DNA from 3 places in the Janibacter terrae genome. Region 2 is predicted to be linked to each of the others. Evidence: predicted binding sites of a transcription regulator. Region 2 holds the regulator's gene; each other region holds the start of a gene.
What was found. The regulator HrcA, encoded in region 2, represses chaperone genes, less so after heat shock. The targets are predictions, from matches to a motif close to TTNGCACTCGNNNNNNNCGAGTGCNAA.
Positions count from the first base shown of each region.

Region 1: a site for HrcA is predicted at 3,075-3,101, ahead of groES (co-chaperone GroES). Genes of this name have one in related genera too.
Region 3: a site for HrcA is predicted at 4,345-4,371, ahead of groL (chaperonin GroEL). Genes of this name have one in related genera too.

Region 1 is NZ_CP144167.1:3,152,526-3,159,752, forward strand. Features, by position in the region: gene serA (phosphoglycerate dehydrogenase) at 1-844, shown strand, start outside; gene groL (chaperonin GroEL) at 936-2,543, opposite strand; gene groES (co-chaperone GroES) at 2,643-2,939, opposite strand; gene V3C34_RS15715 (class I SAM-dependent methyltransferase) at 3,142-4,386, shown strand; gene V3C34_RS15720 (glycoside hydrolase family 3 N-terminal domain-containing protein) at 4,434-5,723, shown strand; gene tsaD (tRNA (adenosine(37)-N6)-threonylcarbamoyltransferase complex transferase subunit TsaD) at 5,754-6,833, opposite strand; gene V3C34_RS15730 (GNAT family N-acetyltransferase) at 6,830-7,227, opposite strand, start outside.
Region 2 is NZ_CP144167.1:2,619,885-2,627,111, forward strand. Features, by position in the region: gene V3C34_RS12940 (hypothetical protein) at 1-353, opposite strand, end outside; gene V3C34_RS12945 (hypothetical protein) at 335-1,135, opposite strand; gene V3C34_RS12950 (hypothetical protein) at 1,132-2,121, opposite strand; gene V3C34_RS12955 (16S rRNA (uracil(1498)-N(3))-methyltransferase) at 2,208-2,951, opposite strand; gene dnaJ (molecular chaperone DnaJ) at 2,956-4,080, opposite strand; gene hrcA (heat-inducible transcriptional repressor HrcA) at 4,131-5,165, opposite strand; gene V3C34_RS12970 (DUF3097 domain-containing protein) at 5,287-6,165, shown strand; gene fabG (3-oxoacyl-ACP reductase FabG) at 6,235-6,990, opposite strand; gene V3C34_RS12980 (trimeric intracellular cation channel family protein) at 7,045-7,227, opposite strand, start outside.
Region 3 is NZ_CP144167.1:858,142-865,368, reverse strand. Features, by position in the region: gene V3C34_RS04370 (XdhC family protein) at 1-464, opposite strand, end outside; gene V3C34_RS04365 (vWA domain-containing protein) at 457-1,590, opposite strand; gene V3C34_RS04360 (MoxR family ATPase) at 1,587-2,459, opposite strand; gene groL (chaperonin GroEL) at 2,557-4,191, opposite strand; gene V3C34_RS04350 (hypothetical protein) at 4,420-4,881, opposite strand; gene V3C34_RS04345 (DUF3263 domain-containing protein) at 4,917-5,207, opposite strand; gene V3C34_RS04340 (pyridoxal phosphate-dependent decarboxylase family protein) at 5,354-6,712, opposite strand; gene V3C34_RS04335 (low molecular weight phosphatase family protein) at 6,722-7,227, opposite strand, start outside.

The DNA of each region.
Region 1 (7,227 bases), 530 kb from region 2:
CACCGCCCTGCACGCCGGGGTCTGGGACAAGTCGGCGAAGGGGGCACACGAGGTCCGCGGGCGCACGCTCGGCATCATCGGCTACGGCAACATCGGCGCCCAGCTGTCGGTCGTCGCCGAGGCCTTCGGGATGCACGTCTCCTTCTACGACCTCGAGGACAAGCTCCCCCTCGGCAACGCCAAAAAGTGCGAGACCCTCGACGAGCTCCTCGAGACCTGCGAGACGATCACGCTCCACGTCGACGGCCGGGCGGGCAACGCCGGCAACTTCGGCGCGGCGCAGTTCGCCAGGATGCGCCCCCGCAGCCTCTTCCTCAACCTCTCGCGCGGTTTCGTCGTCGACCTCGAGGCACTGCGCGACAACCTGCTCTCCGGCCACATCGCCGGTGCCGCGATCGACGTCTTCCCGAGCGAGCCGAAGAAGGCGGGCGACGCCTTCGAGAACTGCCTGCAGGGCATCCCCAACGTCATCCTCACCCCGCACATCGGCGGTTCCACCGAGGAGGCGCAGCTCGACATCGGCCGCTACGTCTCCGGCAAGCTGCGTGACTGGGCGACCACCGGTGCCACGACGATGTCGGTCAACGTCCCGGCCGTCGCCGCCCCCGTCGCCCAGGGCGGCACCCGCATCCTCCACCTGCACCAGAACGTCCCCGGAGTCCTGGCCCGGGTCAACACGATCCTGTCCGAGGGCGACGTCAACATCGACAGCCAGCAGCTGAGCACCAAGGGCGAGTACGGCTACGCCGTCACCGACCTCGCGAGCAGCCTGCCCGCCGACACCGAGCAGCGCCTGCGCGAGCTTCCGGAGACCATCGAGGTCCGGGTCATCGTGACGGCCTGAGGCTGCACCCGCCCGGGGCAGTGCAGCGCCGGGCACGACGAAGGGGGCCACGCACCGGATGGTGCGTGGCCCCCTTCGTCGGATCAGGAGATCAGTGGGAGTGGCCGTGACCGTGGGTCTCGGGCTCCTCCTCCTTCTTCTCCACGACGAGCGTGTCGGTGGTGAGGACCATCGACGCGATCGACGCGGCGTTGATGAGCGCCGAGCGGGTGACCTTGACCGGGTCGATGACGCCCTGGCCGATGAGGTCGCCGTACTCGCCGGTCGCCGCGTTCAGGCCCTGGCCGGGGGCCAGCTCCTGCACCTTGGCGACGGCGACGTAGCCCTCGAGGCCGGCGTTCTCAGCGATCCACCGCAGGGGCTCCACAGCGGCCTTGCGCACTATGTTGGCGCCGACCTTCTCGTCGCCCTCGAGCTCGATGCCGTCCAGGACGGCGACCGCGTGGGCGAGCGAGGAGCCACCGCCGGCGACGATGCCCTCCTCGATGGCCGCGCGGGTCGCGGAGATCGCGTCCTCGATGCGGTGCTTCTTCTCCTTGAGCTCGACCTCGGTGTGGGCACCGACCTGGATGACGCAGACGCCACCGGCGAGCTTGGCGAGGCGCTCCTGGAGCTTCTCGCGGTCCCAGTCGGAGTCGGTGCGCTCGATCTCGGCCTTGATCTGGTTGACCCGGCCGGTGACGTCCTCACCGTTGCCCTGGCCGTCGATGATCGTCGTGTTGTCCTTGGTGACGACGACGCGACGGGCCTGGCCGAGGTCCTCGAGACCGGCCTGGTCGAGCTTGAGGCCGACCTCCTCGGCGATGACCTGACCACCGGTGAGGATCGCCATGTCCTGCAGCATCGCCTTGCGACGGTCGCCGAAGCCGGGGGCCTTGACGGCCACGACGTTGAAGGTGCCGCGGATCTTGTTGACGACGAGCGTGCTCAGGGCCTCGCCGTCGATGTCCTCGGCGATGATGAGCAGCGGCTTGCCGGACTGGACGACCTTCTCCAGCACGGGCAGCACGTCGGCGATCGTGGAGATCTTGCCCTGGTTGATCAGGACGTAGGCGTCCTCGAGGACGGCCTCCATGCGCTCGGGGTCCGAGACGAAGTACGGGCTGATGTAGCCCTTGTCGAACTGCATGCCCTCGGTGAAGTCGAGCGAGGTCTCGGCGGTCGAGGACTCCTCGACGGTGATGACGCCGTCCTTGCCGACCTTGTCGAAGGCCTCGGCGATGATCTCGCCGATGCCCTGGTCCTGGGCGGACAGGGAGGCGACCTGGGCGATCTCGTCCTTGCCCTCGACCTCACGGGCGTTCTCGAGCAGGCGGGCGGCGACGGCCTCGACGGCCTGGTCGATGCCGCGCTTGAGGCCGGACGGTGCGGCACCCGCGGCGACATTGCGCAGGCCCTCGCGGACCATGGCCTGGGCGAGGACGGTCGCGGTCGTGGTGCCGTCACCGGCGACGTCGTTGGTCTTGGTCGCGACCTCCTTGGCGAGCTGGGCGCCGAGGTTCTCGTACGGGTCCTCGAGCTCGATCTCCCGGGCGATCGTCACGCCGTCGTTGGTGATGGTCGGCGCGCCCCACTGCTTGTCGATGACGACATTGCGGCCCTTGGGGCCGAGCGTCACCTTGACGGCGTTGGCGAGCTGGTCGACGCCGCGTTGGAGGGCGTCACGGGCGGAGTCGTTGAACTCCAGTTCCTTGGCCATGTCTGTCCTTTGGTTCTACGAAGGGGGAAGAAGCGACGGCCCCGGAGGGACCCGGGAGGGCCCGCACCCGGGGCGTGCGCTGCAAGCGGAGAGAGGTCGTCAGGAGACGATCGCGAGGACGTCGCGGGCGGAGAGGATCAGGTACTCCTGGCCGCCGTGCTTGATCTCGGTGCCGCCGTACTTGGAGTAGATGACGCGGTCGCCGACGGCGATGTCCATGGGGATGCGCTCGTCGCCGTCCTCGTTGAAGCGGCCGGGGCCGATCGCAACGACCTCGCCCTCCTGCGGCTTCTCCTTGGCGGTGTCCGGGATGACGAGGCCGGAAGCGGTGGTCTGCTCGGCCTCGACGGCCTGGACGACGATGCGGTCCTCGAGCGGCTTGATGGAAACCGACACGGTGACTCCTTAGTGAAGTGAGGGTCGTGAGTATGAGTTCTGGCGTGCCGGGCCGGGCGCCGTCGCGGGGGTCGACCAGCCGTGGCATCTGGCACTCGCCGAAGGTGAGTGCCAAGGGCAAATCTAGGCACCCGGCTGGCACTCGGTCAACCTGAGTGCCAATGTGCGGCGCGGGACGTCGCGACCGTGGACAATGCCGCCTGTGGACATCCAGACCGTGAGGTGGCTCGCCTCCCCGGAGGGCCATGCCCGGCTGCACGAGCTCCCTGCCTACCGCGAGGCCGACGCCGTGACCACCGCGGCCCGGTTGCGGTCCGAGGGCCTGGCACCCGAGCACGCCGCCGGGCTGCTGACCCAGAAGCGCCTGCAGGACAAGGCGAAGGACAAGTTCGGCGAGTTCGCCGAGGGGATGCTCTTCACCCCCGACGGGCTCGAGCAGGCCAGCCGTCTCGAGGTCGCCGCGACCCACGCGGGGCGCTTCGCGGCGGCCAGCCTCGCGACGGTCCACGACCTCGGCTGCGGCATCGGCTCGGACGCGATGGCGATGAGTGCCCTCGGGGTCACGGTCCACGGCGTGGACGCCGGCCCTCTCACCGCGGCGATCGCCGACGTCAACCTCCGCCCGTGGCCGGACAGCCGCGCCCGGCCGGGCGTCGCCGAGGACTTCGAGGCACCGATCGACCCGCTCCACTCCCGCGTGGGCGTCTGGCTCGACCCCGCCCGCCGCACCCCCGGGCACACAGACCGCACCGGCCGCACGCGCCGGGTCTTCCGCCTCGACGAGATCTCGCCGTCGTGGGAGTTCGTGCTGTCCGTCGCCCGTGACGTGCCGGCGACGGGCGCCAAGCTCAGCCCCTCGCTCCCCCACGACATCCCGCCGCTCGGCACCGAGGCGCAGTGGACCTCGTGGCAGGGGACGGTCCTGGAGTGCGCCGTGTGGTGGGGGCCTCTCGTCAAGGAGGCCGGTCGCAGCGCGCGGATCCTGCGCAAGGACGCCCCGCCCGTCGAGGTCGACCAGCGCACCTGCGAGGACGACCCCGACGTCGCCGGTTCGCTCGCCGACCTCGGGCCCTGGCTCTACGAGGCCGACCGGGCCGTGACCCGCGCGGGGCTCATCGGCACCGTGACCGGCGCCGTCTCGGGCCGCGAGCTCGAGGCCGGCCTCGGGTACGTGAGCAGCGACCGCGCGCTCGACCTCGGGCACGCGCGCCGCTACGAGGTGCTCGAGGCGATGCCCTTCTCCGTCAAGGGGCTGCGAGCGTGGCTGCGTGAGCGCGGCGTCACCGGCCTGACCGTCAAGAAGCGCGGCATCCGCCTCGACGAGGACCAGCTGCGCAAGCAGCTGAAGATCGGCCGCGGCGCCGGCAGCGGTGACAGCGCGACCATCGTCCTCACCCGCGTCGGCGGCACCCAGGCGGTCCTCGTCGTGCGGCCGGCCGGGGCCTGAGTCCCGGGATCACGTCCCCTTCGCCCGCCCCGGGTAGCCTGCAGAGCATGCCGCGTCGAGCCACCCACCTGACCCGCGCCACCGCCGCCGTCGCCGCGCTCACCCTCGTGGGATGCGGCTCCGACTCGGGTGACGAGGCGTCCAGCCCGACCTCGAGCACCTCCTCGAGCACCTCCTCGGGCACCTCCTCGACGAGCCGGTCGACCTCGGCGACGGCCTCCCCTTCGTCCCCGTCCTCGAAGAAGACGTCGTCCTCGACCTCGACCACGACGAGCGCGTCCGGCCCGGCCGCGAGCTCCTGCGTGGCCTCCGTCCGGGACGCGATGACCCCGACCCAGCAGGCCGGCCAGCTGCTCATGGCCGCGATGCAGCCGGGACCGGCGACCGGTCTCGACGGTCCGATCGGGCAGCAGGGTCTCGGCTCGATGCTCTACCTGGGCGGGTGGCAGGACTCTGGCACCGTCGCGGCGGCGAGCGCGCACCTGCAGGACGTCTCCCCGACCGTCGACGGCACCAAGGTCGGCATGCTCGTCGCCGCAGACCAGGAGGGCGGCGAGGTCCAGCAGCTCACGGGCGCAGGCTTCACCGAGATGCCCTCCGCCCTCGAGCAGGCCCGGGACCCCGACCTGCGGGCTTCCGCCAAGGCCTGGGGCGCGGAGCTCGCTGCGGCCGGGGTCAACGTCAACCTCGCCCCCGTCGCCGACACCGTCCCCGCCGAGATCGGTCGCGCCAACCAGCCGATCGGCAGGTGGGGCCGCCAGTACGGCTCGACCCCGGCCGCGTCGAGCGCCGGGGCGGAGGACTTCGCGCGCGGCATGCAGGACGCGGGCGTGGAGCCGACCGTCAAGCACTTCCCGGGCATCGGTCGCATCACCGGCAACACCGACCTCTCCGCGACCGGCATCACCGACTCCACGGCGACGACGACGGACCCCTACCTCGCCCCCTTCGCCGACAACATCGAGGGCGGGACCAGGATCGTCATGGTCGGCTCCGCGCACTACTCCAGGATCGACGGCGAGACGCCCGCGCTGTTCTCGAAGAAGATCGTCGACGGCATGCTCCGCGAGGACCTGGGCTTCGACGGGGTCGTCATCACCGACGACGTCGGCGCGGCCGAGGCGGTCGCCGCGACCCCGGTCGGCGCGCGCGCCACGAAGTTCATCGCCGCCGGCGGGGACATCGTCCTCACCGCCGACCCGGGCCAGGTCCCGACGATGGTCTCGGCGATCGAGGGCACGGCGAAGGGGGACCCGGCCTTCGCGCGGCAGGTCACCGCCTCGGTCACCCGCGTGCTGACGCTCAAGGAGGACATGGGTCTGCTGCGCTGCGGCTGACCGGCGCGCACCCCCGCACCGCTCCTCCGGTCAGTGCGCGTGGTCGTGGTCGACGTGCACCGGCAGGCCGGTGCTCACGTCGGTCACCGGTAACGAGCTGTCGGCGGGCAGCGACAGGTCGCTTGCGGGACGCCCCTTGAGCATCATCTGGGCACCGAGGCTCGCGACCATCGCGCCGTTGTCGGTGCACAGCCCCGGCCGCGGGACACGCAACGCGATCCCGGCGTCGTCGCAGCGCTGCTGTGCCATCGCCCGCAGGCGCGAGTTGGCGGCCACGCCGCCACCGATCTGCAGCGCTGCGACGTCGTGCTCGCGGCAGGCGAGGACCGCCTTGCGGGTCAGCACGTCGACGACAGCCTCCTGGAAGGAGGCGGCGACATCGGCGACCGGGACCTCGCGGCCGGCGGCCCGCTCGGTCTCGACCCAGCGCGAGACGGCGGTCTTGAGCCCCGAGAAGGAGAAGTCGAACCGGTGGCGCTCCATGTCCTTGCGCGTCGACAGCCCGCGCGGGAAGTCGATGGTGATCTGCCCATCACCCGCGGCGCGGTCGATGTGCGGCCCTCCGGGGAAGGGCAGGCCGAGCACGCGCGCGACCTTGTCGAAGGCCTCCCCCGCCGCGTCGTCGATCGTCGCGCCGAGGCTGCGGATGTCGTGGGTGACATCGGGGACGAGCAGCAGCGAGGAGTGGCCGCCGCTCACGAGCATCGCCAACGTCGGCTCGGGCAGCGGCCCGTGCTCGACGATGTCGACCGCGACGTGGCTCGCGAGGTGGTTGACGCCGTAGAGCGGGACGCTGAGCGCGAGCGCCAACGCCTTGGCCGAGGCCACCCCGACCATGAGGGCGCCGGCCAGGCCGGGGCCGGCGGTGACGGAGATGCCGTCAAGGTCGCCGAGCGCGACGCCGGCCTCGCGGCAGGCCCGCTCGATCGTCGGGACCATCGCCTCCAGGTGCGCGCGGGAGGCGACCTCGGGCACGACCCCGCCGAAGCGCGCATGCTCGTCGACGCTCGAGGCCACGGCGTCGACGAGCAGCTCCTCGCCGCGGACGATGCCGACGCCGGTCTCGTCGCACGACGTCTCGATGCCGAGGACGAGTGGCTGGCTGCTCATGACTGCCTCCCGAGGTCGAGGGCGAGGACGAGCGCGTCGACCCCACCCGCGTAGTAGCCACGACGGGTCTGCAGCAGCTCGAACCCGCGTGCGGCGTACAAGCCGCGGGCGGCCGCGTTGTCGGCGCGCACCTCGAGGAGGAGGCGCTCGGCGCCCGCGGCGCGGGAGCGCTCGACGAGCTCCTCGAGCAGTCGTCGGCCGAGGCCCGTGCCCCGGGCGCGCGGCAGCGTCGCGATCGTCATGAGGTCGCTGACCTCACCGCCGTGGTCGAGCCCGGCGTACCCGGCGATGCCCTCGTCGTCCTCGGCGAGCAGGTACTCGCGCCGTGGCCGCCCGGCGAGCTCGCCCCACCACGAGGCCTCGGACCAGGCCTCGGTCCCGAAGAGGTCGACCT
Region 2 (7,227 bases):
CGCAGCACCAGGCCGTGGGCGTGCACGTCGTAGCGGTACCGCCGCGCCGCGAGCAGTGCGCCCGTCGCTGCCAGGACCGCGACGACGACCGTGACGGCGCAGGCGGCGACGGCCGCCACCAGCGCGGCGCCCGGGGCGAGGAGCAGGACGAGGACACCGAGGACGACGCCGACGCCGAGACCGACGCCGACGATCCGCACCCACGCACCGACGCCGATCCCACCACGGAACCGGGCGACGAGCGGACCCATGCGGCCCGGGGTGGCCGACGAGAACCACGCCAGGGCCTCGTGGTCCGCGGGCGTCCCCCCGGACCACCGGTAGAAGGCCCGGCTCACTGGGCGGCGACCCACGATCGCCAGGTGTCGACGACGACCTGACCGGGCGCCCCGCGGAAGGCCATGTGCTCGCCCATGCGGCGCCCGAGGAAGACCGCGGCGTCCTGCCCCACGTGGATGTTGAGCACGTCCGGGGTGGCCTGGCCGGGGCTGATCGCCATGAGCGAGGTCGAGTGCGTGCAGTCGGCGAGGAAGGAGTTGTCCTCGGTCTGCGTCTCGAGCTGCGCAGGCGTCAGGTCGGCCTCGACCGCGGCCGCCGGGGCCCCCGCGGTGACACCGACGACCGTGAGGAAGAGCTCCTCCTCGTCCTCGACCCGCACGATGTGGAAGCTGTGCATCCCGGCGGGCGTGACGACCTCGCGCAGCCACAGCCCACCCTCGAGCGGACGCAGGAGGTACCACCAGGGGCCGTCGTCACGCGCGGTCTGCGCGGACAGGCGCGGCTCGGTGTCGCGCAGGCGCAGCGTCGCCAGCACCGGCTCGGCGAGCCGGTAGGCCTCCTGGCCGCTCTCGTCGACGAGCTGGAGGAACTGACCGCGCGCCGTGAGCGCCCGGAGCGTGGCGAACTGGGTCAGCTGCTTGGCCTCGACGACGAGGGAGGAGTACCAGACGCCCATGGGTCCGGCCGCGTCCTCGGACCCGAGGTAGGCGACGAGCTCCTCGTCGGTGAGGGTGCCGATCTCGAGCGGCAGCTGCGAGGTGCGGGCGGTGTCGAGCAGCTCGGCGCACACGCGCTGGGCCTCGTCGCTCGCCACGAGGTCGAGCAGCGGCGCCTCGGCGGCGGTGGTGTCGGTCACGAGAACAGCCCTCCGATGGTGTTGAGGCCGGACGAGAGGACACTACCGGCGTCCTCGACGAAGCTCTGCGCGCTGTCACCGATGTCGGACAGCCGGTCTCCCGTCCAGTCCCACGCCTGCTGCGCGCCCGCGGCGATGTCGTCACCCCACTGGCTGACGACGAAGGAGCCGATGGCCAGGCCGCCGGCGACGGCCCAGCCGACGGGCCCGGAGGCGATGAGGAGGGGCGCCGCGACCGAGGCGATGCCCAGGCCGCCGGAGATCGCCTGGGACCAGTCGCCCTCCCGGACCCCCCGGACGAGGTCGTAGGCCCCGACACCGACGGACAGCGGACCCAGGAGGCGACCGAACCCACGGGTGAGGGCGGCCAGCCGGCTGGAGTTGAACAGCGGCGCCAGGCGCGAGCTGCCGAAGAGTGCCGCTGCCCCCCTGCCGAAGAGTGGGTGGGTCAGCTCCGCCTGCAGGTAGAGCCCGAGCCGGGCGGCCGGCGAGAGGATCGGACGGGTCAGCGCCGGGATCCCGCTCAGCAGGGCACCGAGGCCGCGACCGGCGTTGAGCGCCCTGATGATGTCGTTGACGCCGTCGAGGGCCCCGACGCGTCCGACCCACGTGGAGAGGTTCTCCAGCCACGGGACCCCCTCGGGACCGGACGGCCCGCCGGGACCGCCCGGGCCGGGGCCGGTGGGCAGACCGCCTCCGCCGAGGACGCTCCCCGTGGAGGACGACGTGTCGTCCTGCTCCCCCGCCTCGGCGCGCAACCGCGTGCTCAGCATCGACAGGGTCTGGCCGGCGGCCTGGAGCGACCTCTCGGCAGCGCCCCACTCGCGTCCGAAGTCCTCCAGGTCGGGACCCGCCCACGCGCCGTGGAGCACCGAGAGCTGCCCGCGCCCCCGCGTCCCGAGCTCCCCCAGCTGCTCGCTGCTGCGCTGCAGCCGACCCGCGATCAGGTGGATGCGAGCCGCATCCATGCCCTCGGTGACGCTCATGTCTGCTCCCCTGCTCCTCGGCCTCGGTCCTGCTGAACACTAGGGGCGCCGCAGCGGCCGCGCGAGGGGGAGGACTCCCCCTTCGCTCAGTGCCAGCGGCCGCGAGAGCTCACCACGGCGATCGCGGCGGGTCCGGCCGTGGAGGCCCGCAGGACCTGCGCGCCGAGACGCACCGGGGTCGCGCCGGCAGCGACCAGGCGCTCGACCTCCTGCGGGGAGATGCCACCCTCGGGACCGACGACGAGGAGGACCTCGCCGGCCTCGGGCAGCTCGACGGTGGCGAGCGGGGTGCTCGCGTCCTCGTGCAGGACGAAGGGGGTCACCCCCGCCCCGCAGAGGTCGGCGAGCCCCGCGGTGGTCACGAGGTCGCCGAGGCGCGGCCACCGGCCGCGCCGGGACTGCTTGGCCGCGCGCTCGACGACGTTGGCCCACTTGCGGCGGCCCTTGTCGACCTTCGGGCCCTTCCACCGGACGATCGAGCGGTCCGCCTGCCAGGGCACGACGGCGTCGACGCCGAGCTCGGTCGCGGCCTCGACCGCGTCCTCGTCCCGGCCGTCCTTGGACAGCGCCTGCACGAGCGTCAGGCGCACGGACGGCTCCGGCTCGTCGGCGCGGGCCGTGACCCGCAGGCGCACGAGGTCGCCGGCCACGGCCTCGGCCGTCGTGAGCACCCGGGCGCCGCCCCGGTCGGCGACGAGCACCTCCTCCCCCACGGCGAGGCGCACGACCGTCGCCGCGTGGTGCGCCTCGGGACCGGTGAGGTCGACGACGCCGTCGACCCCGAGGCCGTCGAGGGCCCCGGGGTCGACGAGGAAGAGCGGTGCGGTCACGCGGTCAGCGTCCCTTGAAGGCGTGGCGCAGGCGCCCGACGAAGCCGGAGTCGACGTCGTCGAGCTCGCCGTCGGGCTGCTCCTCGTCGCGGACCTGCGCGAGCTGGCGCAGCAGCTGCTCCTGCTCCGCGTCGAGCCTGGTGGGCGTGCGCACGTCCATGTGGATGACGAGGTCGCCGCGGCCCTCGACCCGCAGGTGGGTCACGCCCAGACCGGGCAGGACGATCGTGTCGCCCGGCTGGGTGCCGCGCTTGACGGCGATCTCCTGCTCCCCGTCGAGGGTCGCGAAGCTCATCGTCACGCCGAGTGCCGCCGCGGTCATCGGCACCGAGACCGAGGCGTGCAGGTCGTCACCGCGGCGGGTGAAGGTCGCGTGGTCACGCACGCGCAGCTCCACGTAGAGGTCGCCGGCCGGACCGCCACCGGGACCGACCTCCCCTTCGCCCGCGAGGTGGATGCGGGTGCCGGAGTCGACGCCGGCGGGGATGCGCACCTTCATCGTGCGGCGGCTGCGGACCCGGCCCTGGCCGGAGCACTCGTGGCAGGGGTTGGGGATGACCTCGCCGTAGCCCTGGCAGGTCGGGCACGGACGGGTCGTCATGACCTGCCCGAGGAAGGAACGCTGCACCTGCTGGACCTCACCGCGGCCACCACAGGTGTCGCAGGTGCGTCGGCCGGTGCCGGGCTGGGCACCGTCGCCGGAGCACGAGCCGCAGACCGCCGCGGTGTCGATCGTCAGGTCCTCCTGGCCGCCGAAGACGGCGGTCGCGAGGTCGATCTCCAGCCCGACGAGGCCGTCCTGGCCGCGCGAGGAGCGCGAGCGGGGGCCGCGGCCGCCGCCGCCGCCCGCCTGGCCGAAGAACTGCTCCATGATGTCGCTGAAGCTGAAGCCGGCACCGAAGCCCTCGTGCGCACCGCCGTACGGGTCGGCGCCCATGTCGTACTGGCGCCGCTTGGTCTCGTCGGAGAGCACGTCGTAGGCCTGGGAGACGGCCTTGAACCTCTCCTCCGCCTCCGGGCCCGGGTTGACGTCCGGGTGGAGGGTGCGGGCGAGCTTGCGGTAGGCCCGCTTGATCTCCTCGGGCGTGGCCTGCCGGCTGACGCCGAGGTCCTCGTAGTAGTCGTTCACGCGTGACGTCCTCGTGGGTCGTGGTGGTGGTCGGTGCGGGTGGACGCCGGTCAGGCGTCCATGATCCGCGAGAGGTAGGTGGCGACGGCACGCACCTGCGCCATCGTCGCCGGGTAGTCCATCCGGGTCGGGCCGAGCACGCCGACGGCGCCGACCTGCTCGTCGCCCGAGCCGTAGCCCGAGGTGATGAGCGAGGTGCTCTGCAGCCCGGTGACGGGGTTCTCGGAGCCGATGCGCACCGAGACGCCCGTGGCGTCGTGGCCCGCCTCGGCACTGAGCAGCCGCAGCAGCACGACGTGCTGCTCGAGCGCGTCGAGCACCGGCTCGAGCGTCATCGGGAAGTCGCTCGAGCTGCGGGCGAGGTTGGCCGTGCCGGCCAGCGTCACCTTGGTCGCGCGCTCCTCGGCGAGCGCCTCCTCGAGCGCCGCGAGCACCCCCGCCGTCAGGGCGTCCTCGGTCTGGCTGTCCTCCTCGTGGAGGGTCGCCAGCGAGGTGAGGGCGTCGGCGAGACGACGCTCCCGGGTCGCGGCGTTGATCCGGGCCCGGGCGCTCGCCAGGGCGTCGGCCCCCGCCGTCGTCAGGTAGTCGACGCCGATCGGCACGATGCGCTGCTCGACCCGACCGGTACCCATGATGACGACGACCATGAGCCGGGTCTGCGCCATCGGCACCAGCTCGATGTGCTTGACGGTGCTGCGGGTGAGCGAGGGGTACTGCACGACGGCGACCTGGCGGGTGAGCGTCGAGAGCAGCCGCACCGTGCGGTCGAGGACGACGTCGAGGTCGTCGGCGCCCTCGAGGTAGTCGGTGATCGCGGCGCGCTCCCCCTTCGACATCGGTCGGATGGCGGCCAGCCGGTCGACGAAGAGCCGGTACCCGGCATCGGTCGGGATCCGACCGGCCGAGGTGTGCGGCGCGACGATGAGGCCCTCGTCCTCGAGCACCGCCATGTCGTTGCGGACGGTCGCCGCGGAGACGTTGAGCTGGTGCCGGTCGAGCAACGCCTTGGAGCCGACGGGCTCCGAGGTCTGCACGTAGTCCTCGACGATGGCGCTGAGCACGGCCATCCGGCGTTCCTGACTCATGCTGCCTCCTTCGCTGGCACTCGGTCCGACTGAGTGCCAAGTCTACGACCGCGCGCCGCATTCCCCGAAGTCCGGCGTGCCGTCGCCCGGGTGTCCCCCCTTCGTCCTAACGTCGATGCCCGTGAACGATCGATACGGCAAGGATGTCCTCTCCGGCGACTGGAAGTCCAAGGGGAGGCTGTCGCGCCCGACCTCCCGCGCCCTGGAGGCGACCCGCGGCACGGTCGTCGAGGACGTCGAGACCGGCTGGGTCGGCGCCGTCGTCGCGGTCGAGAAGGCCGGTGGCGTCCACGTCGTGCACCTCGAGGACCGCCGCGGCCGGGTCAAGGCCTTCCCGCTCGGCCCCGGGTTCCACGTCGACGGTGCGCCCGTCACCCTGACGGCGCCGAAGGGGGCGCAGCGCGCGGCCCTCGCCGCCGCCCACCAGGCCGCCTCGCGCACCGCGAGCGGGTCGGTGGCGGTGCACGACAAGAGTGCGAAGGTCGCGCGGGCCTCGCGCATCTTCGTCGAGGGGCGGCACGACGCCGAGCTCGTCGAGAAGGTGTGGGGGCACGACCTGCGGGTCGAGGGCGTCGTCGTCGAGCCGCTCGACGGCGTCGACGACCTCGCGGCGGCGATCCGGGACTTCGGGCCCGGCCGGGGCCGGCGGATGGGCGTGCTCGTCGACCACCTCGTGCCCGGCAGCAAGGAGTCGCGGATCGTCGCCGAGGCCAACCGGGTGGCACCCGACCACGTGCTCGTGGTCGGGCACCCCTTCGTCGACGTGTGGCAGTCGGTCCGGCCGCAACGCCTCGGCATGGAGGCCTGGCCGACGATCCCGCGGTCGACGGAGTGGAAGCGCGGGATCTGCGCCCATCTCGGCTGGCCGCACGAGACGCAGGCGGACATCGCCCGGGCGTGGAAGCAGATCCTCGGCACCGTGCGCTCCTACGCCGACCTCGAGCCCTCCCTGCTCGGGCGGGTCGAGGAGCTCATCGACTTCGTCACCGCCCTCGAATGACCTGAACCCGCATTCCCCTAGGGCAATGCGGGTTCACTCTGCATTGCCCTAGGGCAATGCAGGCCGGGGTCAGTCCCTCGGGCCACCGGCCACGTAGATGACCTGGCCCGAGACGAACCCGGCCTCCTCGGACAGGAGGAAGGACGCGGTCGCGGCGATGTCCTCGGGCTGACCGACGCGGCCGACCGGGGTCTCCTTCGCGGCGTGCGCGAGGAAGTCCTCGAAGGGCACGCCGATGCGCTCGGCGGTCGCGGCCGTCATGTCGGTCTGGATGAAGCCCGGGGCGATGGCGTTGGCGGTCACGCCGAACTTGCCCAGCTCGATGGCCAGGGTCTTGGTGAACCCCTGCATGCCGGCCTTGGCGGCCGAGTAGTTCGTCTGACCGCGGTTGCCGAGGGCGGAGGTGGAGGAGAGGTTGACGATGCGCCCGTACTTCTCGGCCGTCATGTGGGCCTGGGTGGCCTTGGTCATGAGGAAGGCGCCGCGCAGGTGGACCGCCATGACGGAGTCCCAGTCGTCGACGGTCATCTTGAAGAGCATGTTGTCGCGGATGATGCCGGCGTTGTTGACCAGGAGGGTCGGGGCGCCGAGCTCCTCGGCGACGCGGGCGACGCCCGCCTCGACCTGGTCGGGGTCGGAGACGTCCACGCCCACGGCGAGGGCGGTGCCGCCCCCTTCGGTGATCTCGTCGACGACCACCTGGCAGGCGGACTCGTCGAGGTCGAGGACGGCGACGTGGTGGCCGTCGGTGGCGAGTCGCAGGGCGATGGCCCGGCCGATCCCGCGGGCGGCTCCGGTGACGATGGCGGTACGCGTGGTGGTCATGGGTCCATCGTGCGCCACGCGTACCGGTCGGTCACAGCGCGGTCCGCAGACCGGTCACCGTCGGTGGACGCGGGGCGGCTTCCACGGCGGCTCGGTCGGCAACATCCAGCCGCGCTTGCGGGCGAGCATGCAGACCCCGCCACCGACCACCAGTGCGCCGAGCGAGGCGACCGGCCCGGACGTCAGGAGGTGGAGCAGGACGAGCGCCGACCCCCCGGCGAAGGCCGCCGTCGCGTA
Region 3 (7,227 bases), 1.7 Mb from region 2:
GACCCGAGAGAGACCTGCGGCTCCTCGTCGGGGCGGATGACCACCCGGCGTCCGAGCCACTGCGGGTCGGGGTGCTCGATGACCGTCGCCACGGCAACCGGCCGCCCGGCCGCCACGTCGGCCGCGACCTCGCCGAGCTCGGGGAAGCTCTCGCGGTCGAACCGCTCGACCCACACGTCGAGGATGCCGCCGCAGGTCAGCCCGACCGACATCGCGTCGTCGTCGGAGACGCCGTAGCGCTCGAGGACCGGGGTCCGGGTCTCGAGGACCTCCTCGGCGCGCTCGTAGACCGCGCCCTCGACGCACCCGCCCGACACCGACCCGACCGCGGTGCCGTCGGGGCCGACGAGCATCGAGGCACCGGCCGGTCGCGGCGCCGAGCGCCAGGTCGCGACGACGGTCCCGACCCCGACGGGGTGCCCCTGCTCCCACCACGCCAGCAGCTCCGGCAGGACCTCACGCACGGGCAACGACCTCCAACAGCTCCTCGAAGGACCGCAGCGAGTGCCCGGCGACGAAGGCGTCCACGTGCGGCAGGGCGGCGACGATACCGGCCTGCACCGGAAGATACCCGTCCTTGCCCCGGTGCGGGTTGGCCCACACCACCCGGTGGGCCAGCAGCTGCATCCGCGCGACCTGCTCGCCGAGCTCCCGGCAGTCGCCCCGCTCCCAGCCGTCGCTCACGATGACCACGACGGCACCGCGGGCCAGGTTGCGGGTGGCCGGCCGGTCGAGGAAGACCCGCAGCACCTCGCCGAGCCGGGTGCCGCCGGACCAGTCGGGCACCTGCTCGCCCGCGCGGACGAGGGCGCGCTCCGGGTCACGGACGCGCAGCGCGTCGGTGACCCGGGTGAGGCGGGTGCCGAGCGCGAAGACCTCGACGGAACGGGCCGCGGGGCCGGCCCGTGGTGCCTGGACGAGCGCGTGCGCCACCCGCAGGAGGGCGTCGGCGTAGGCGCGCATCGACCCGGAGACGTCCACGAGGACGACGACGCGGCGCGGGCGGCTCGCCCGCCGCCGGTGGTCGATCCGGCTCGGCTCCCCCATCCGACGCAGCATCGTGCGCATCGTGCGGTGCGCGTCGATCTCCCCGCGGCGCCACGGTGCGCGACGGGTGGCGCGCCGCTCGGGCAGGCGCGGCCGGAGCTCGCCGATGAGCCGGTCGAGCAGGACCTTGTCCTCGGCGCCCAGCCCGGCCACGTCGCGGTGGCGCAGGACCTCCCGCCGGGAGGCGGCCGCCCTCACCACCTCACCGGGGTCACCTCCTTCGACCGGGTCGTCGTCGAGCGGCACCGGGGACGACGCCGTGACCTCGCGCCCCGGTCGCGGAGCCGCGGGCATGCCCTCCGCCCCGGAGAACCACCCGGCGAAGACCTGGTCGAGGCGCCGCAGGTCCTCCGGCCCGGCGCAGAGCGTGGCCCGCGCGGCTCGACGCACGCCCGCGAGGTCGCCCGCGCCGACGAGCGCGGCCGCCTCGAGGAAGGCGGAGGCCCGGTCGTGCGTGACGTCCACCCCCGCCGCGCGGAGGGCGTGCGCGAAGCCCAGCAGCACCTCGTCGACCGCGGGCCCGGTCGCGGAGGGGACGGTCACCCGCCGAGCACCCGGTCGAGGGCCTGGCGGACCCGGTCGGTGTCCTCGCGGTACTTCACGACCGCGCCGAGGGTGCGGGCGGCGACCTCGAGGTCGAGCTCGACCGCCCCGAGGTGCTGCAGCGCGACCACCCAGTCGAGCGTCTCCGCGACGCCCGGTGGCTTGAGCAGGCCCTCGGAGCGCAGCTGCTGCACCGCGACGGCGACCTGCCGGGCGAGCGTCTCGCTGACCTCCGGGACCCGGCTGCGGACGATCGCCACCTCGCGGTCGAGCCCGGGGTGGTCGATCCAGTGGTAGAGGCAGCGGCGCTTGAGGGCGTCGTGCAGCTCACGGGTGCGGTTGGAGGTGAGCACGACCGTCGGCGGGGTCTGCGCCCGGATCGTGCCGAGCTCGGGGATGCTCACCGTCCACGACGAGAGCACCTCGAGCAGGAAGGCCTCGAACTCGTCGTCGGCGCGGTCGACCTCGTCGACGAGCAGGACGGCGGGAGCACCCCGCAGGGCCTGCAGCACGGGCCGCTCGAGCAGGAACCGCTCGTCGAAGAGCGTCCGCTCGGCCGCCGCGGCGTCCGGCTGCCCGCTCGCCGTGAGCGCCTCGAGCGTGCGCAGGTGGAGGATCTGCCGCGGGAAGTCCCAGTCGTAGAGCGCCTGCGAGGCGTCGATGCCCTCGTAGCACTGCAGGCGGATGAGCGGCACGCCCTCGATCTGCGCCAGCGCCTGTGCCAGCGCGGTCTTGCCGGTGCCGGGCTCGCCCTCGAGCAGCAGCGGCCGCTGCATCTCCCGGGCGAGGAAGACGACGGTCGCGAGGTCCTCGTCGGCGAGGTACCCGGTGCGGCCCAGCGAGTCCGCCAGCTCCTGCGGTGACGTCATGGGCCGAGGTTACCCACCCGTCCTCCCGCCCGGGCCGACGACGAAGGGCGGTCCCCCCGTGAGGAGGGACCGCCCTTCGTCGTGCGCAGCGGTGGGCTCAGAAGCCCATGCCGCCCATGCCACCCATGTCGTCGCCACCGGGCATGGCCGCAGCGGCCTTCTCCGGCTTGTCGGCCACGACGGCCTCGGTGGTGAGGAAGAGCGCCGCGATGGAGGCGGCGTTCTGCAGCGCGCTGCGGGTCACCTTGGCGGGGTCGATGATGCCCTGGGCGATCATGTCGACGTACTCGCCGGTGGCCGCGTTGAGGCCCTCGCCCGCGGGGAGGTTCTCCACCTTCTCGGTCACGACGCCGCCGTTGAGGCCGGCGTTGGTCGCGATCTGCTTGAGCGGGGCGGAGGCTGCGACGCGCACGATGTTGGCGCCGGTCGCCTCGTCACCCTCGAGCGAGAGCTTCTCGAAGGCCACCTTGGTCGCCTGCAGGAGCGCGACGCCGCCACCGGCGACGATGCCCTCCTCGACGGCGGCCTTGGCGTTGCGCACGGCGTCCTCGATGCGGTGCTTGCGCTCCTTGAGCTCGACCTCGGTGGCCGCACCCGCACGGATGACGGCGACGCCGCCGGCGAGCTTGGCGAGGCGCTCCTGCAGCTTCTCGCGGTCGTAGTCCGAGTCGCTGTTCTCGATCTCGGCCTTGATCTGCGACACGCGGCCGCCGATCTGGTCCTGGTCACCGGCACCCTCGACGATCGTCGTCTCGTCCTTGGTGACGACGACCTTGCGGGCCCGACCCAGCAGGTCGAGCTCGGCGGTCTCGAGGGAGAGGCCGACCTCCTCGGAGATGACCTGGCCACCGGTGAGGATGGCGATGTCGGCGAGCATGGCCTTGCGGCGGTCACCGAAGCCCGGGGCCTTGACGGCGACGGACTTGAAGGTGCCCTTGAGCTTGTTGACGACGAGCGTCGACAGCGCCTCGCCCTCGACGTCCTCGGCGATGATCAGCAGCGGCTTGCCGGCCTGCATGACCTTCTCCAGGAGCGGCAGCAGGTCCTTGATCGAGCCGATCTTGGAGTTGGCGATGAGGACGTAGGGGTCCTCGAGCACCGTCTCCATGCGCTCGGTGTCGGTGACGAAGTAGCCGGAGATGTAGCCCTTGTCGAAGCGCATGCCCTCGGTGAGCTCGAGCTCGAGACCGAAGGTGTTGCTCTCCTCGACGGTGATGACGCCTTCCTTGCCGACCTTGTCCATGGCCTCGGCGATCTTGGCGCCGATCTCCGGGTCAGCAGCGGAGATGGAGGCCGTGGCAGCGATCTGCTCCTTGGTCTCGATCTCCTTGGCCATCGCGAGGAGCTCCTCGCTGACGGCGGCGGTGGCCTTCTCGATGCCGCGCTTGAGCGCCATCGGGTTGGCGCCGGCCGCGACATTGCGCAGGCCCTCGCGCACGAGCGCCTGGGCGAGGACGGTGGCCGTCGTCGTGCCGTCACCGGCGACGTCGTCGGTCTTCTTCGCGACCTCCTTGACCAGCTCGGCGCCGATCTTCTCGTAGGGGTCGTCGAGCTCGATCTCCTTGGCGATGGACACGCCATCGTTGGTGATCGTGGGTGCGCCCCACTTCTTCTCCAGGACGACATTGCGGCCCTTGGGGCCGAGGGTGACCTTGACGGCGTCAGCGAGGGTGTTCATGCCCCGCTCGAGGCCGCGACGGGCCTCCTCGTCAAAAGCAATGAGCTTTGCCATTCGGGTGGTCCTCCACGCGAATCGAAGGGTCATGACCGGGGGCGCCCGCGACGGACGAGGTGCGACCACGCGGCTCACGTCACCGTGCGTTCGCACCCCTCACCTGACCGGTCAAGGATTGTCACTCTCACGCGGAGAGTGCTAACGCCATTATTGGCACTCTCCCTGTGAGAGTGCAAACGTCACCCCGCCCGTCTTACGAGGACGAAGGGGGGCGGGCCCCCTTCGTCAGGTACGGGGGTGGTGGTGCTCGAAGCCCGCCCGCATCCGGCCGTCCTCGTCGGAGGAGACCGGGTCGTCGAGATCGGCGACGAAGACCGCGACGAGCTCCCGCGCCGGGTTGTCGTGCGCAGCGGCGAGCAGCGCACGCCAGGCACCGAGGTTGGGGTGCTCCCCCGGCGTGGCCTCGGCGGGCTCGAGGCCCTCGACCGCGGCCTGCAGCTGGAGGGTCGAGACGGGCAGGGTCGCCGTCGAGCCGTCGTGGTGCAGGACCGAGGCGAGCACGACCGCCGAGAGCCCGTGCCAGCCGCCGGGGAGGTTCACGTGCGGGAACTCGAAGTCCGGGTCGCTGCTCGCCGGGGATATGCCGACCGCCCATGCGACCGGGTCGCGCCAGCCGTCGATGCGATCGGCCAGGTGGGCCTTGATCGCGGCGAGTCCCTCGGGGGTGGTCCAGTCGAGTGCGCTCATGCCGCCCACTCTGCCAGCCACGGCGGCGGAGCGGCTCAGACCTCGAAGCCGAGGCGGCGGGCGCTGCGGGTGCGCTGGCGCTGGTCGCGCAGGCGGCGCAGCCGCTTGATGAGCATCGGGTCCTCGGAGAGCGCGGCCGGGTTGTTGATGAGGCCGTTGAGCACCTGGTAGTAGCGCGTGGAGCTCATGTCGAACAGCTCCTTGATCGCCTGCTCCTTGGAGCCGGCGTACTTCCACCACTGGCGCTCGAAGGCGAGGATCTCGCGGTCGCGGTCCGTGAGCGGGACCGAGGGGGTCGGCGCGGCGGTCTGGTCGGCGAGGTTCACGCGTCGCACTGTACCGACCGAATCACATGCCTGTCATTCCCTCGGCGTGTCGGCTGGACAGGCACCCCGCTCAGCGTCCCGTGCGCCCCCTTCGCCCCATCCGTCACATCCCCGACCGGTCCGCGGTCGCCTCGCGCGGGGGCCCGTCAGACCATCGAGTCGAGGATCGCGGCGATGTCCGCCGTGGTCGTCTGGGGGTTGACGATCGCGAAGCGCGCCAGAGTCTCGCCCTCGTGGTTGGTCGGCACGACGAAGGCGAACTCCTCCTCGAGGATGCGGTCGGACCATGCCGCGTAGTCCGCGGCCGTCCAGCCGATGCGACGGAAGACGACGACGGAGAGGAAGCGCTCACCGACGAGCTCGAGCTCCTCGCGCCGGTGGATCTCGGCCTCGGCGAAGGACGCGACGTCGAGGGTGCCCTCGACCGCGGTCGTGTACGCCTCGGTGCCGTGGGTCGCGAGGGAGAACCAGAAGGGCAGCCCGCGCGCCCGTCGGGTCAGACCCACGGAGTAGTCGGTGGGGTTCCAGTCGGTGGCCGCGGTGAGCACGTCGAGGTAGCCGGCTCGTTGCGTGTGGGCTTTGCGGGCCGCGGCCGGGTTGCGGTAGATCAGCGCGCAGCAGTCGAAGGGGGCGAAGAGCCACTTGTGGGGGTCGACGATGAAGCTGTCGCAGTGCTCGATCCCCGCGTAGAGGTGCCGGACCGAGGGCGCGGCCAGGCCCGCCCCGCCGTACGCCCCGTCGACGTGGAACCAGATGCCGAGCTCGCGGCACACCTCGGCGACCGAGGCGAGGTCGTCGATGATCCCGAAGTTCGTCGTCCCCGCCGTCGCGACGACGGCGAAGTAGGTCTCGGGGCCGCCCTCCAGGAGGACCTCGCGGAGCCGCTCACCCGTGAGCCGGCCGCGCTCGTCGGGCTCGACGGTCGTCAGCTCGGCGTCCATGACGTCGCAGGCGGACTGGATCGAGGAGTGCGCGCCGCGAGTGGTCGCGACGCGGAAGGGCCGCTGCCCCTCGGCCGCCGTGCGACGGGCCTCGGTGCGCGCCGCGACGAGCGCGGAGAGGTTGCCGATGGTGCCGCCGGGGACGAAGACGCCGCCCGCCTCGGCCGGCAGGCCGATGAGGTCGGAGATCCAGCGGAGCGCCTGGTTCTCGGCGTACACGGCGCCCGAGCCCTCGAGCCAGGAACCGGCGTAGATCGAGCTGGCGCCGACGACGAGGTCGAACATCGCGGCGGCCTCGGTCGGGGCGCACGGGATGAAGGAGAGGTAGCGCGGGTGATCGACGGACAGGCAGGCCGGCGCCAGGACCTCGGCGAAGAGGTCCATCGCGGCGTGGCCACCGAGCCCCTCGGCGGTCACCGTCTGCCCGGCCGTCGCCTCGAGCTGCGCGAGCGAGCGCGGACCGTCGAGCGGGACCGGGTCGAGCTCGAGCCGCTCCTTGGAGTAGTCGAGGACGATCTGGGCCAGCTCGGCCAGCGAGGTGTTGTCGTCAGGGAATCCGTGCACTGAGGCACTCTAGGGGCGCGCGTCGCCGTGCACGTCGAGGTCGAGGTCTGCGACGAGGCCGCGCACGCGCGTCTCGATGTCGTCCCGTGCGGCCCGGACCTGCGCCGGGCTGCGGTCGATGACCGGCGGGATGTCCCACAGGACCTTGTGCCGGGCCACCGGCAGGTCGTCCTCGGCGACGCCGAGACCGACGACGACGTCGGCCGCGGAGAACACGTCGTCGGTGATCGGCTTGGGGTAGGCCTCGGGCAGCTCGATCCCCTTCTCCCGCATCGCCGCCCGCACGTCGGGCAGCACGGCGTCCAGCGGGTCGAGACCGGCGGACGAGGCGACGTACCTCCCTTCGCCGATCGCCTCCGCGAAGGCCGCGGCCATCTGCGAGCGGCCCGCGTTGCCGTTGCAGACGAAGAGCAGGTGGGTCGTGCCCCGCTCCGCGCCGCCGCGGGACCGCGCGATCGAGCGCAGGCGGTCCCTGGCGAAGCGCTGCGCGAGGACGGGCAGGTAGGTGTCGACCG